3 regions of the Actinopolymorpha cephalotaxi genome follow, and region 2 is predicted to be linked to each of the others. Evidence: riboswitches for the same ligand, from Rfam matches in the RefSeq annotation. Region 2 holds a riboswitch; each other region holds the start of a gene.
What was found. A riboswitch is a leader RNA that binds a small molecule or an ion and turns the genes downstream of it on or off. The one in region 2 is predicted to bind thiamine pyrophosphate.

Region 1: another riboswitch for thiamine pyrophosphate. It lies ahead of FHR37_RS07910 (ECF transporter S component); the one in region 2 lies ahead of thiO (glycine oxidase ThiO).
Region 3: another riboswitch for thiamine pyrophosphate. It lies ahead of thiM (hydroxyethylthiazole kinase); the one in region 2 lies ahead of thiO (glycine oxidase ThiO).

Annotation. Positions count from the first base shown of each region.
Region 1 is NZ_JACBZA010000001.1:1,753,976-1,757,241, forward strand. Features, by position in the region: gene FHR37_RS32360 (ABC transporter ATP-binding protein) at 1-626, opposite strand, end outside; gene FHR37_RS07910 (ECF transporter S component) at 623-1,243, opposite strand; TPP riboswitch at 1,357-1,476, opposite strand; gene FHR37_RS07915 (TIGR03085 family metal-binding protein) at 1,679-2,314, opposite strand; gene FHR37_RS07920 (GH92 family glycosyl hydrolase) at 2,311-3,266, opposite strand, start outside.
Region 2 is NZ_JACBZA010000001.1:2,386,501-2,389,766, forward strand. Features, by position in the region: gene thiO (glycine oxidase ThiO) at 1-1,110, opposite strand, end outside; TPP riboswitch at 1,114-1,224, opposite strand; gene FHR37_RS10640 (PPOX class F420-dependent oxidoreductase) at 1,345-1,740, opposite strand; gene FHR37_RS10645 (elongation factor G) at 1,769-3,266, opposite strand, start outside.
Region 3 is NZ_JACBZA010000001.1:1,073,574-1,076,839, reverse strand. Features, by position in the region: gene thiD (bifunctional hydroxymethylpyrimidine kinase/phosphomethylpyrimidine kinase) at 1-376, opposite strand, end outside; gene thiE (thiamine phosphate synthase) at 373-1,041, opposite strand; gene thiM (hydroxyethylthiazole kinase) at 1,044-1,853, opposite strand; TPP riboswitch at 1,846-1,944, opposite strand; gene FHR37_RS04890 (electron transfer flavoprotein subunit alpha/FixB family protein) at 2,034-2,996, opposite strand; gene FHR37_RS04885 (electron transfer flavoprotein subunit beta/FixA family protein) at 3,088-3,266, opposite strand, start outside.

The DNA.
Region 1 (3,266 bases), 630 kb from region 2:
AGCGTCGCTCCGGTGGCCGCGACCACCTGGTCGACGGCCTGGCGTACCAGCGCCGCTCCGTCGGGATCGAGGTTGGCGGTCGGCTCGTCCAGCAGGATCAGGTCCGGGCGCAGCGCCACCACGCCGGCCAGGACGAGCCGCTGCTTCTCCCCGCCGGACAGCCGCCCGGTGGGATGGTCCCGGCCGTACGGGAAACCGGTCAGCGCGAGCGCCTCGTCGACCCGCGGCCAGATGCGCTCGGTGGGCACGGCGCGGTTCTCCAGGCCGAACGCCACGTCGTCGCCGGCCCGGGCCATCACCAGCTGCGTCTCCGGGTCCTGGAACGCCAGGCCGATCCGGTCGCGTACCTGCTGCGGAGGTGATCCGCCGACCAGCAGGGTGCCCTCGACGTCGGCGGCCTGCTCGGCGTCGAGCAGTCCGGCGAGGCCGGTGAGCAGGGTGCTCTTGCCGCCGCCGGACGGCCCGGCGAGCAGGACCCGCTCGCCCGGCTCGACGGCGAGGTCGAGGTCCCGGACCGCCCACGTGTGCCGGCCGGCGTACCGGAACGACCAGCTGCGTGCCCGGATCGACAGCGCGGCGCCGGGCCCGGACGCGGCGGGCGGGCGGGCCCTCGCCGACGCGCTCACCGGGTCGTCTGCTCCCGGCCGGACGCGAACGGCGCCAGTACGCCGGTGGCGGCGAGCGCCCGGACGAGCGCGAAGGACCCGGCCCCGGCGATGACGAGCGAGCTCACCACCACGAGCACGCCGTACACGAGCTGCCAGGTGGGTGCCCATGCGAAGTTGTAGAGCACGTTGTCCATGACGGCCGGGACCACCCCGGCGACCGCACCGGCGAGCAGCGCCACCGGCAGCCGCCAGCGGCGGTAGCGGAACGCCGCGAAGACCAGTTCCGCGGCCAGGCCCTGGACCAGGCCGTAGAGGATGATCGCCAGGGGACTCTCCACGCCGAGTAGAACCGAGACGACGGCGGCGACGAGCTCGGTAAACACCGCGGCGCCCGGCTTGCGGATGAGCAGGCCACCAAGGACACCGGGCAGCAGCCACATGCCGTAGATCACCGCCTGGGCCGGTTTGAAGCCCACGAAGACTGGGGTGAGCGCGTTGTACAGCACGCCCCAGGCGAAGAACACCACGCCGAACGCCACCGCGACCACGGCGGCGACGATGATGTCGACGGTGCGCCACCGCCGGTTGACGGGCCGCTGACCGCGGGTCGCGGTCGAGGTCACATCCTGGGTCATGAGTGTCCTCCCTGAACCGGGGAGGAGACGCGGCCGAGTGCCACTGGGTCCGATTCGCCGCCGGGAGCTCCGCACCGCCCGATCGGTCGATCGGCCGGGCGCGGGCCCGGTGACGAACGGACAGACCGACTTCCTGCGCTGGCATTACCCAGATCAGGTTCGAGGGTCTGCGGGCCCCGCCGTCGCCGGCGGTCCCGCACTCTCAGCGCTTCCGCGCTCCCCTGTCGTCTGCTGTTGTCTGTTGCTACTGCTGTGCTGCTGTCCTCGTGTGGTGCCGCCCGAAGGCTACACCGGGCCGCCGAGACTCGCGGTGGCCCCGGGCGGGTGCCGGCGTCGCGGCCGACCGAGGCCCACCGCCGGCTCGACCGGAGGTCGGACCGGCGGGCCCTCAGACTCCGAGCGGCGTGTGGCGCCTGGGCCGCCGCCGGCGAGCCGTCAGACTCCGAGCGGGGCGTGGGCCAGCGCCTGGACCGCCGCCGGTGGCCCGACGACCTCGGCCCGGGACACACCCCTGCGCCCGAACATGTACAACGTGATCTCGCTCGGAAGCCCGGACAGCACGGCCGTCGGCTCACCCTTGCGAACCCGCGCGGTGGCGCCGTCGGGGCGGGCCACCAGTACCCCGGCCGCGGACCGGCGGAACAGCATCCGGCCGGCGCTGGTGACCCGCCGCCACAGGAGGTCCTCGAAGTCGTCCGGCAGGTCGCGGGCGGTCCAGTCCGGCTGGGCGCGCCGCACGTCCTCGTGGTGGACGAAGAATTCCACCGTGTTGGCCGCGCGGTCCACCGCCCCCAGCCTGGCCGGCGACCACGAGGGCGGGCCCTGACGGAACCGGTCGACCAGCTCTGCGTAGCCGAGCCGCCCGACCAGCCCGGTCATGCGTTCCTTCGTCCTGCCGGCAAGCGGTGGCAGCAGGATGCCCGCGGCGCCCAGCGGGTCACCTTCCCGGATCACCAGGTGGGCGGCGAGGTCGGACGTCGTCCAGTCGGCGCACAGCGTGGGCGCGTCCGGACCCAGCGCGTCCAGCAGGTCGGCGAGCGCTCGGCGTTCGGCGCGGGCGTGATCAGTCATGACCCGATCGTAGGGTGCTGGGCCAGCAGCTCCACCTGGGCGAGGGCGACCGGCGCGCCGCCCGGGGTGTCGTCGGGCCCCGGCGCGAGATCGAGCCGGTAGTGGGTGTAGTCACCCGGCGCGGCGACCAGGAACGGCCGGGTGTGCAGCGGCCATCCGAACTCCTCCCCGCTCCTGGTGTCCAGAACCTCCCAGCCGGTCCCGTCGCGGGAGCCGGCGAGCACCCATGCCGTCGGGGCCGCACCGGCGTTGTCCACGGGAGAGGTGAGCGTGTAGAAGTCGATCCGGGCCGGCGCCGCCAGCTCGTAGGAGACCCACCGCCGGGTCCCGTCGAACGTCACCGAGCCGGCCGAGCTGTCGTCGAACAGGTGCGCCGCGTCCACGCCCTCACTCGCCCGGGCGGTGCCGGCACCGGGCCGGGTGACGTCGACGAGAGGTGCGGGCGCCTCGCCGGGCTCGGTGATCGACGGCGGCGCGGCGTCCGGTGCGCTCGCCCAGTCCGACGGCTCGGGCCCCATGGCGAACTCCAGCACGCCGCCCTTGGCCAGCAGGTCGTGCGGCAGCCAGGCCCGGTCGTAGGGCACGCCGTCCACGGAGAGGCCCTGCACGTAGACGTTGCCGGCGCTGTTGTCCGGTGCGTCGATCACCAGGTCGGCGCCCGACTCCAGGTGCACCGTCGCCCTGGTGAACAACGGCGAGCCGATCGCGTAGCGGGGGCTGCCCATCTGCAGCGGGTAGAACCCGAGCGCGCTGAACACCTGCCACGCCGACATCTCGCCGTTGTCCTCGTCACCGCAGTAGCCCTGGCCGAGCTCGCTGCCGAGGTAGAGCCGGGTGAGCACCTCGCGCACCTTCTCCTGGGTGCGCGCCGGCTGTCCGGCGTAGGTGTACATGTAGGCGATGTGGTGGGCCGGCTGGTTGCTGTGGCCGTACATCCCCATGCGTACGTCAC
Region 2 (3,266 bases):
GCTCGGGGAGAACGCGTTCGCTGCGTCGGGGGAACCCGACTCGATGTGGGCACGCAGGATCCGCGCTGTGACCGGAGCCAGGAGTACTCCACCGCGATGGTGGCCGGCGGCAAGATAGAGGCCGTGGACGCCGGTCGGGCCGAGCATCGGGCCGTTGTCGGGGGTGCCGGGGCGGTGGCGTGCGAGGACCTCCAGGATCTCGGCGCGTTCCAGGCCGGGCAGCAACGTGCGTGCGGCGTCGAGCAGACGTGCCACCCCGCCGACGGTCGGCATCGGATCCCCGGCGTGCTCCTCCTGGGTCGCGCCGACGACCACCTCGCCGCCGGCGCGCGGCACGGCGTACACCGGCTCGCCGTGTACGAGGGCTCGGATCGTCTGTGTGGGCGCCTGCCCGGACGGCGGCCGTACCCGCAGAATCTCACCGCGCACGGGCCGAACGTGCCGGCGCTGTGGCACCTGCGGCGGCAGTTGGTGGCCGGTCGCCACCAGCACGGCATCGGCGCGCACCAGCCGCCCGTCCTCGGTGCGCACGCCCTCCACCGAGGCTGGCCGGTCCTCGCCCGGCGCCAGGAGGGGCGACGGCGTGGTCGACGGTGCGGCGTTTCGGTGCTCGACCCTGTCTCCGAGGAGGGCGAGCAGGGCAGCGGAAACCCTGCGCGGGTTGACACTGTGGTCACCTGGCAGGTAAGCCCCTCCGCAGACCCGGGTGGAGAGTTCGGGTTCGCGTTCGCGCAGGTCGCGCTGCCGGAGTTCCTCGTACTCGATGCCGTGTGCGGCGAGCAGGTCGAGGGTGCGGCGCACCACCTGAACGTCGTCGTGGTCGCGGCCGGCGAGCAGCGTTCCGGCGCGGCGGTGGTCGACGTCGACACCGGACGCGGACTCCAACCAGGCGGCGTACTCCGGCCACAGTCCCGCACTCTCCACGCCGAGACGAAGGAGGTTCTCCTCGCCGTGCCAGGCCTCCCCGGCCGGTGAGAGCATCCCGGCAGCGGCGTGCGTCGCGCCCGAGGCCGGAGCGGGATCGAAGACGCGGACGTCGTGGCCTGCACGGAGGAGTTCGGCGGCGCAGGCCAGCCCGACGATGCCCGCGCCGAGCACGGCGATCCTCATCGGCACCGTCGGCTCCTCACTTCCTTCGCCGGCATGACCCGGATCAGGTTCGGCGGTCGGAGCGGTGTCGGCTCCCTCTCAGCCCGCTACCGGCGGGCTCCCGCGTGGAGGTTCGACGTTAACACGGGATCAGCATCCTGCCCGGCCGACGAGCCGGGGCACCGGATGTTCCGTACGCCCGAGCGGGACGTGCACGTCCGCGTCCACGTCCGCGTCAATGGCGGGTTGCGCCGGTCAGCCGGAGGTGATGCGCAGCAGGACGCGCCCGCCGCCCTTCTTCCGGAAGCGCTCCAGGGCCATGGCCAGTCGGAACTGCGTGCGGTACTTCGTACGGAACGCCGACATGACCCGCCCGGTGACCTCGGGGTCGGTGACGACCTCCGCGACCGCGGGCACCGACGGCGCGTCCTCGGCGACGCGGCCCATCCGGGTGCAGGGCCGCATGGTGACCCGCGGGTCCCGGCGCAGCCGGCGGACCTTCCCGGTGGTCTCGCCCGTGGTGACGTACAGCGCGTCGCCGTCGCGGACGATCCACACCGTGGTGGCGACCGGCTCGCCGGAGCGGCGGAACGTCGTCAGGGAGACGAACGGTTCGTCGTCGAGGAGGGCAAGGCCAGGGGCGTCGGTCACGGTCAGACCGTAACAGCCGACGTGCGCGCTAGCGCTTCACGACGCGGAGGTACTCCCGTCGGTCCAGCGGGTTGTGGTCGGTCCGCGGCCTGGTCGGTGCCGGCCCGCGCACCGGTTGGTACCGCTCGAACGTCGAGTCCAGCATTCCCTCACCGCGGGTCAGCCCCGGCAGTTGCTGCTGCAGCTCGTGCACCCGCGCCGCCGGGATCTCGCCCTCCACGACCGCGCCCGAACCCTTCGGCTGCTGGGAGTCCGGCACGCCGCCGAGCCGCACCAGTGCGGGCACCACCGCCGCCAGCGTGTCCGCCGGGCACTCCAGGTGGAAGCGGTGCGCGGGTTCGCACACCACGGTCCCGGCCTGCCGCAGCGCGGCCATCAGCACCAAGGGAGTGAGGTAGCGGAAGTCGCCGGCGGTGCTCGACATGCTTTTGTCGAACGTGCCGTGGGAGTGGCTCTGCCGGGCGTAGTAACCCGAGTGCGTCATGAACACCGCGATGTCGCCGACCTCCCAGCCGGACAGGCCTTGGCGCAAGGTCTCCTTGACAGTCTCCTCGACCGCGGTGAAGAACGCGGGTGGCATCGATCCCAGTTCGACGTCCAGCCCGAACGAAACTCCGTCGCCCGGCCGTGCGGGTTCGACCCGCAGGCCGACGGTGGCGAAGTAGGGGTTGGCGTCGGTGCCGATCAGGTCGTACGCGGCGCCCTTGCCGATCGGCCGCTCGACACAGATCACCGACGTCCTCGCGAACTCCACCTCGATGCCGTACTCCTCGGCCAGCGTGGTCGCGACGACCTCCTTCTGCACCTCGCCGTAGAGCGAAACGTAGATCTCCTGCCGTACGTCGTCCTGGCGCAGGTTGATCAGCGGGTCCTGCTCCGCGAGCTGGGTGAGCGCGAGGTGCAGGGCGCCCTTGTCGGACCGCCGCACGGGGACGACCACCGTCTCCAGCGTCGGCGGGGCGAAGTGATGGGCGGCCCCACCGGGCCGGGGAACGCCGACGGTGTCGCCGATCCGGACGTCGGCGAGGCCGGTCAGCCTGCCGATCTGCCCGGCGCGCACCACCGGGCGGACGGGTGCCGCGCCCTGGTCGAAGACCCGGATTCCGGTGACCTTGCTCCCACCGCCGTCCACGCCGCCATCCACGCCGCCGGTGGCGCCGCCGCTCCCGCCCGGGCGTACGACCGGCACCTGGTCGCGCAGGTGCACGGCGCCGTCGAACATCCGGACGTAGGCGATCTTCTCCCCGCCCGGACCGCGGTCGACCTTGAACACCGACCCGGACGCGGGCGCGTCCGGGTCCCCGCCGGCGGTGGGAAGGAGGTCCCGGATCCCGGACACCAGCGCGGCGATCCCCGCACCGGTGATCGCCGAACCCGCGAACACCGGGTGCACCCGCGCCCGCGCGGTCCGGGTCGCCAGCTCGTGCCGCAGCCGCCCGTCGGTGAGGACGTCTCCGTCGCCGTCGACGTAGGCGGCGAGGAACCCGTCGTCGGCGTCGGCGAGCACCTCGGCCGCGGCGGTGGCG
Region 3 (3,266 bases), 1.3 Mb from region 2:
TGAGCAGCCGGTCCCCGCTGGAGGCCACCATCACCGGGTCGAGCACCACCGACGGAAGCCGGTCCCGATGGCGGCGCAGCGCCTCGGCGACGGTGTGCACGACGGTGGCGTCGGCGAGCATGCCGATCTTCACCGCGTCCACGCGGACGTCGGAGACGAGGGTGTCCACCTGCTCGGCGATGAACTCCGTCGGGAGGACGTGGATGCCGGTGACGCCGCGGGTGTTCTGCGCGGTCAGCGCCACCAGCACCGCCGTGCCGTAGGCGCCGAGGGCGGAGAACGTCTTCAGGTCGGCCTGGATGCCCGCCCCACCGGACGGGTCGCTGGTGGCGATGGTGAGCGCGACGGGCACCTGGCCGGACACGTGAGTGGTCATCGAACCTCCGTACGCAGGGCTCGGGCTGCGGCCGCCGGATCGGGCCGCCCGCACACGGCGCTGACCACCGCGATCCCGGCCACGCCGGTGGCGCGTACGGCGTCGGCGTTGTCCGGGCCGATGCCGCCGATCGCCACACAGGGCAGGCCGGCCGCGGCGGCGGCGGCGACGAGTTCGGCGAGCAGGCCCAGGCCGCGCGGGGACGCCGCGTCCGCCTTCGTCGTCTGGGCGAAGACCGGTCCGACGCCGAGGTAGTCCACCGTCCCCGGCGGCAGCGCGAGCGCTTCGTCGAGGTGGCCGGAGGTGTGCGCGGACAGTCCGATCCACACGTCCGGCCCGAGCAGCTCGCGGGCGTGCTCGGGCGGCAGGTCGGACTGGCCGAGGTGCACCCCGTCGGCGCCGAGCGCGTGCGCCACGTCGGCCCGGTCGTTGACGAACAGGGGTACGCCGGTGCCGGCGAGCGCCTCGCGTACCTCCGCGCCGGCCCGGAGCAGGTCCCGGGTGGTGGCGCCCGGGTCGCGCAGCTGCACCGCGCTCACTCCGCCGGCCACCGCCGCCCGCACGGTGGCGGCCACCCCGCGCGGGCCGCACAGCGCGGTGTCGGTGACGAGGTAGAGCGAGAGGTCGAGCGCGCGGCCCCGGCTGCCCGAGGGTTCAGGAGCCATCGTCAACCCAGCCTTGCGCCCGCGCGGATGCGGTCGGCGCCGGTGGCGTCCAGCTCGTCCAGCAGCGCGGTCGCGAACGACCCGGGCCGAGGCGCCCGCGCCGCCGCCGCCTCCCCGGCGAGGGTGAGCAGCACCGTCGCCGCCGTCGCGGCCAGCAGGGCGTCGCTGGTCACCGCGAGGCAGCCGGCGGTGAGCGCGCCGAGCACGCAGCCGACGCCGGTGATCCGGATCATCAACGGATGGCCGTTGGCGACCCGTACGGTGCGTTCGCCGTCGGTGAGCAGGTCGACCGGGCCGCTCACCGCCACCGTCAGGCCGTACGTGCCGGCCAGCGACCGGGCGGCCGGCCAGGCCTGTTCCGGGTCGGCGGTGGACTCCACGCCGCGGCCGCCGGCACCGCCGGTCAGGGCGAGCACCTCCGAGGCGTTTCCTCGTACGACCGCAGGGGGTGCGAGCGCGAGCAGGTCACCGGCCAGGGCGGTACGCCACGGCAGCGGACCGGCGGCCACGGGGTCGAGCACCCACGGACGTCCGGCCCGGGCCGCCGACGTCACCGACGCCCGCATGCCCTCGGCCGAGGCGTGGGTCACGGTGCCGAGGTTGACCAGCACCGCACCGGCGCCGGCGGCGAGCACCTGCGCGTCCTCGGGGGTGTCGGTCATCGCCGGGGACGCGCCCGCGGCGAGCAGCGCGTTGGCGGTGAAGTTGGCGACGACGAGATTGGTGAGGCAGTGCACCAGCGGCGCCTGGTCGCGGAGGTTCTCGCGTACTTCCGCTACGGCGTCCGCGGTGACGGACGTGGTCGTGACCATCGTGCGACAGTCCCTTCGCCAGCATGATCTGGATCAGGTTCGACGGGTGTGATCTCAGTCCCGGCCTTCGGGGACACCCCGCGTCACTGCGTCCGACCGTACCGGCCGGATGGTCGACGTGCGAACGCCGGTGCACGCGGTCGGCCCGCGTGCACCGGCGTCCACCCGGAACTCCCCGGCTCAGCCCTTGCGGCGGTTGATCTCCTCGGTCGCCTGCGGCAGCACCGCGTGCAGGTCGCCGACGACACCGAAGTCGGCCATCTCGAAGATCGGCGCCTCCGGATCCTTGTTGACCACCGCGATCGTCTTCGAGGTCTGCATGCCCGCCCGGTGCTGGATCGCGCCGGAGATTCCGGCGGCGAGGTACAGCTGCGGCGAGACGGTCTTGCCCGTCTGGCCGACCTGGTAGGCGTGGGGGTACCACCCGGCGTCCACCGCCGCGCGGGACGCGCCGACCGCGCCGCCGAGCGCGTCCGCGAGTCCCTCGACGACGGAGAAGTTGTCCGCCGAGCCGACCCCGCGCCCACCGGACACCACGATCGCCGCCTCGGTCAGCTCCGGGCGCCCGGTCTGGGTGCGCGGCGAGCGCTCCACCACCCGCGCGGCCCGGGCCCGCTCCGACACGGTGACGTCGGCCTTCTCCTCCACCGGCTGCGCGAGTGCGGGTTCGGGGGTGGCGGAGTTGGGCTTGACGGTCAGGATCGGCGTGCCGTGGGTGACCCGGGACCGGACGGTGTAGTTGCCGGCGAACACCGCCTGGGTGGCGAGGACCGTGCCGTCGCCGGGCTCGACGTCCACGACGTCGGTGAGAACGCCGGAGCCGAGCTTGATCGCGAGCCGCCCGGCGATCTCCTTGCCCTCCGCACCGGAGGTCAGCATGATCGCGGCCGGTGCGCTCCGCTCGGCGAGCTGGGCCAGCGCCTCCGCCTTGGGTGCGACGAGGTGGTCGGTCAGCTCCGGCTGCTCCAGCAGGTAGACCTTCTGGGCGCCGTACGTCGCCAGGGTGTCCTTGGCCTGCTCGTAGCCGGCGCCGACGAACACCGCGGAGGGTTCGCCGAGGCGCCGCGCGATGGTCAGCAGCTCGGTGGTGGTCTTGCGTACGACCCCGTCGACGTGGTCGACGAGAACCAGGATCTCGCTCATTTCGGCACGCTTCCTTGCAGTCGCTCAGCGGTCGGTCGCCCGTACCCGGATCGGTGGTCGAAGTTGGCAGCTCGCGGCTGGTCGCTGCGGTCTAGACGAACCGCTGCTCGGCGAGGTAGGCCACGAGCCGCTGCCCGCCGTCGCCCTCGTCGGTGACGACCGTGCCCTTCTGCCGGGCCGGGCGCGCCTCGAAGGAGTCGACCGCGGTCCAGGCGGAGGCCAGGCCGACCGCACCGGCGTCGACGCCGAGGTCGGCGAGGCTCCAGGTCT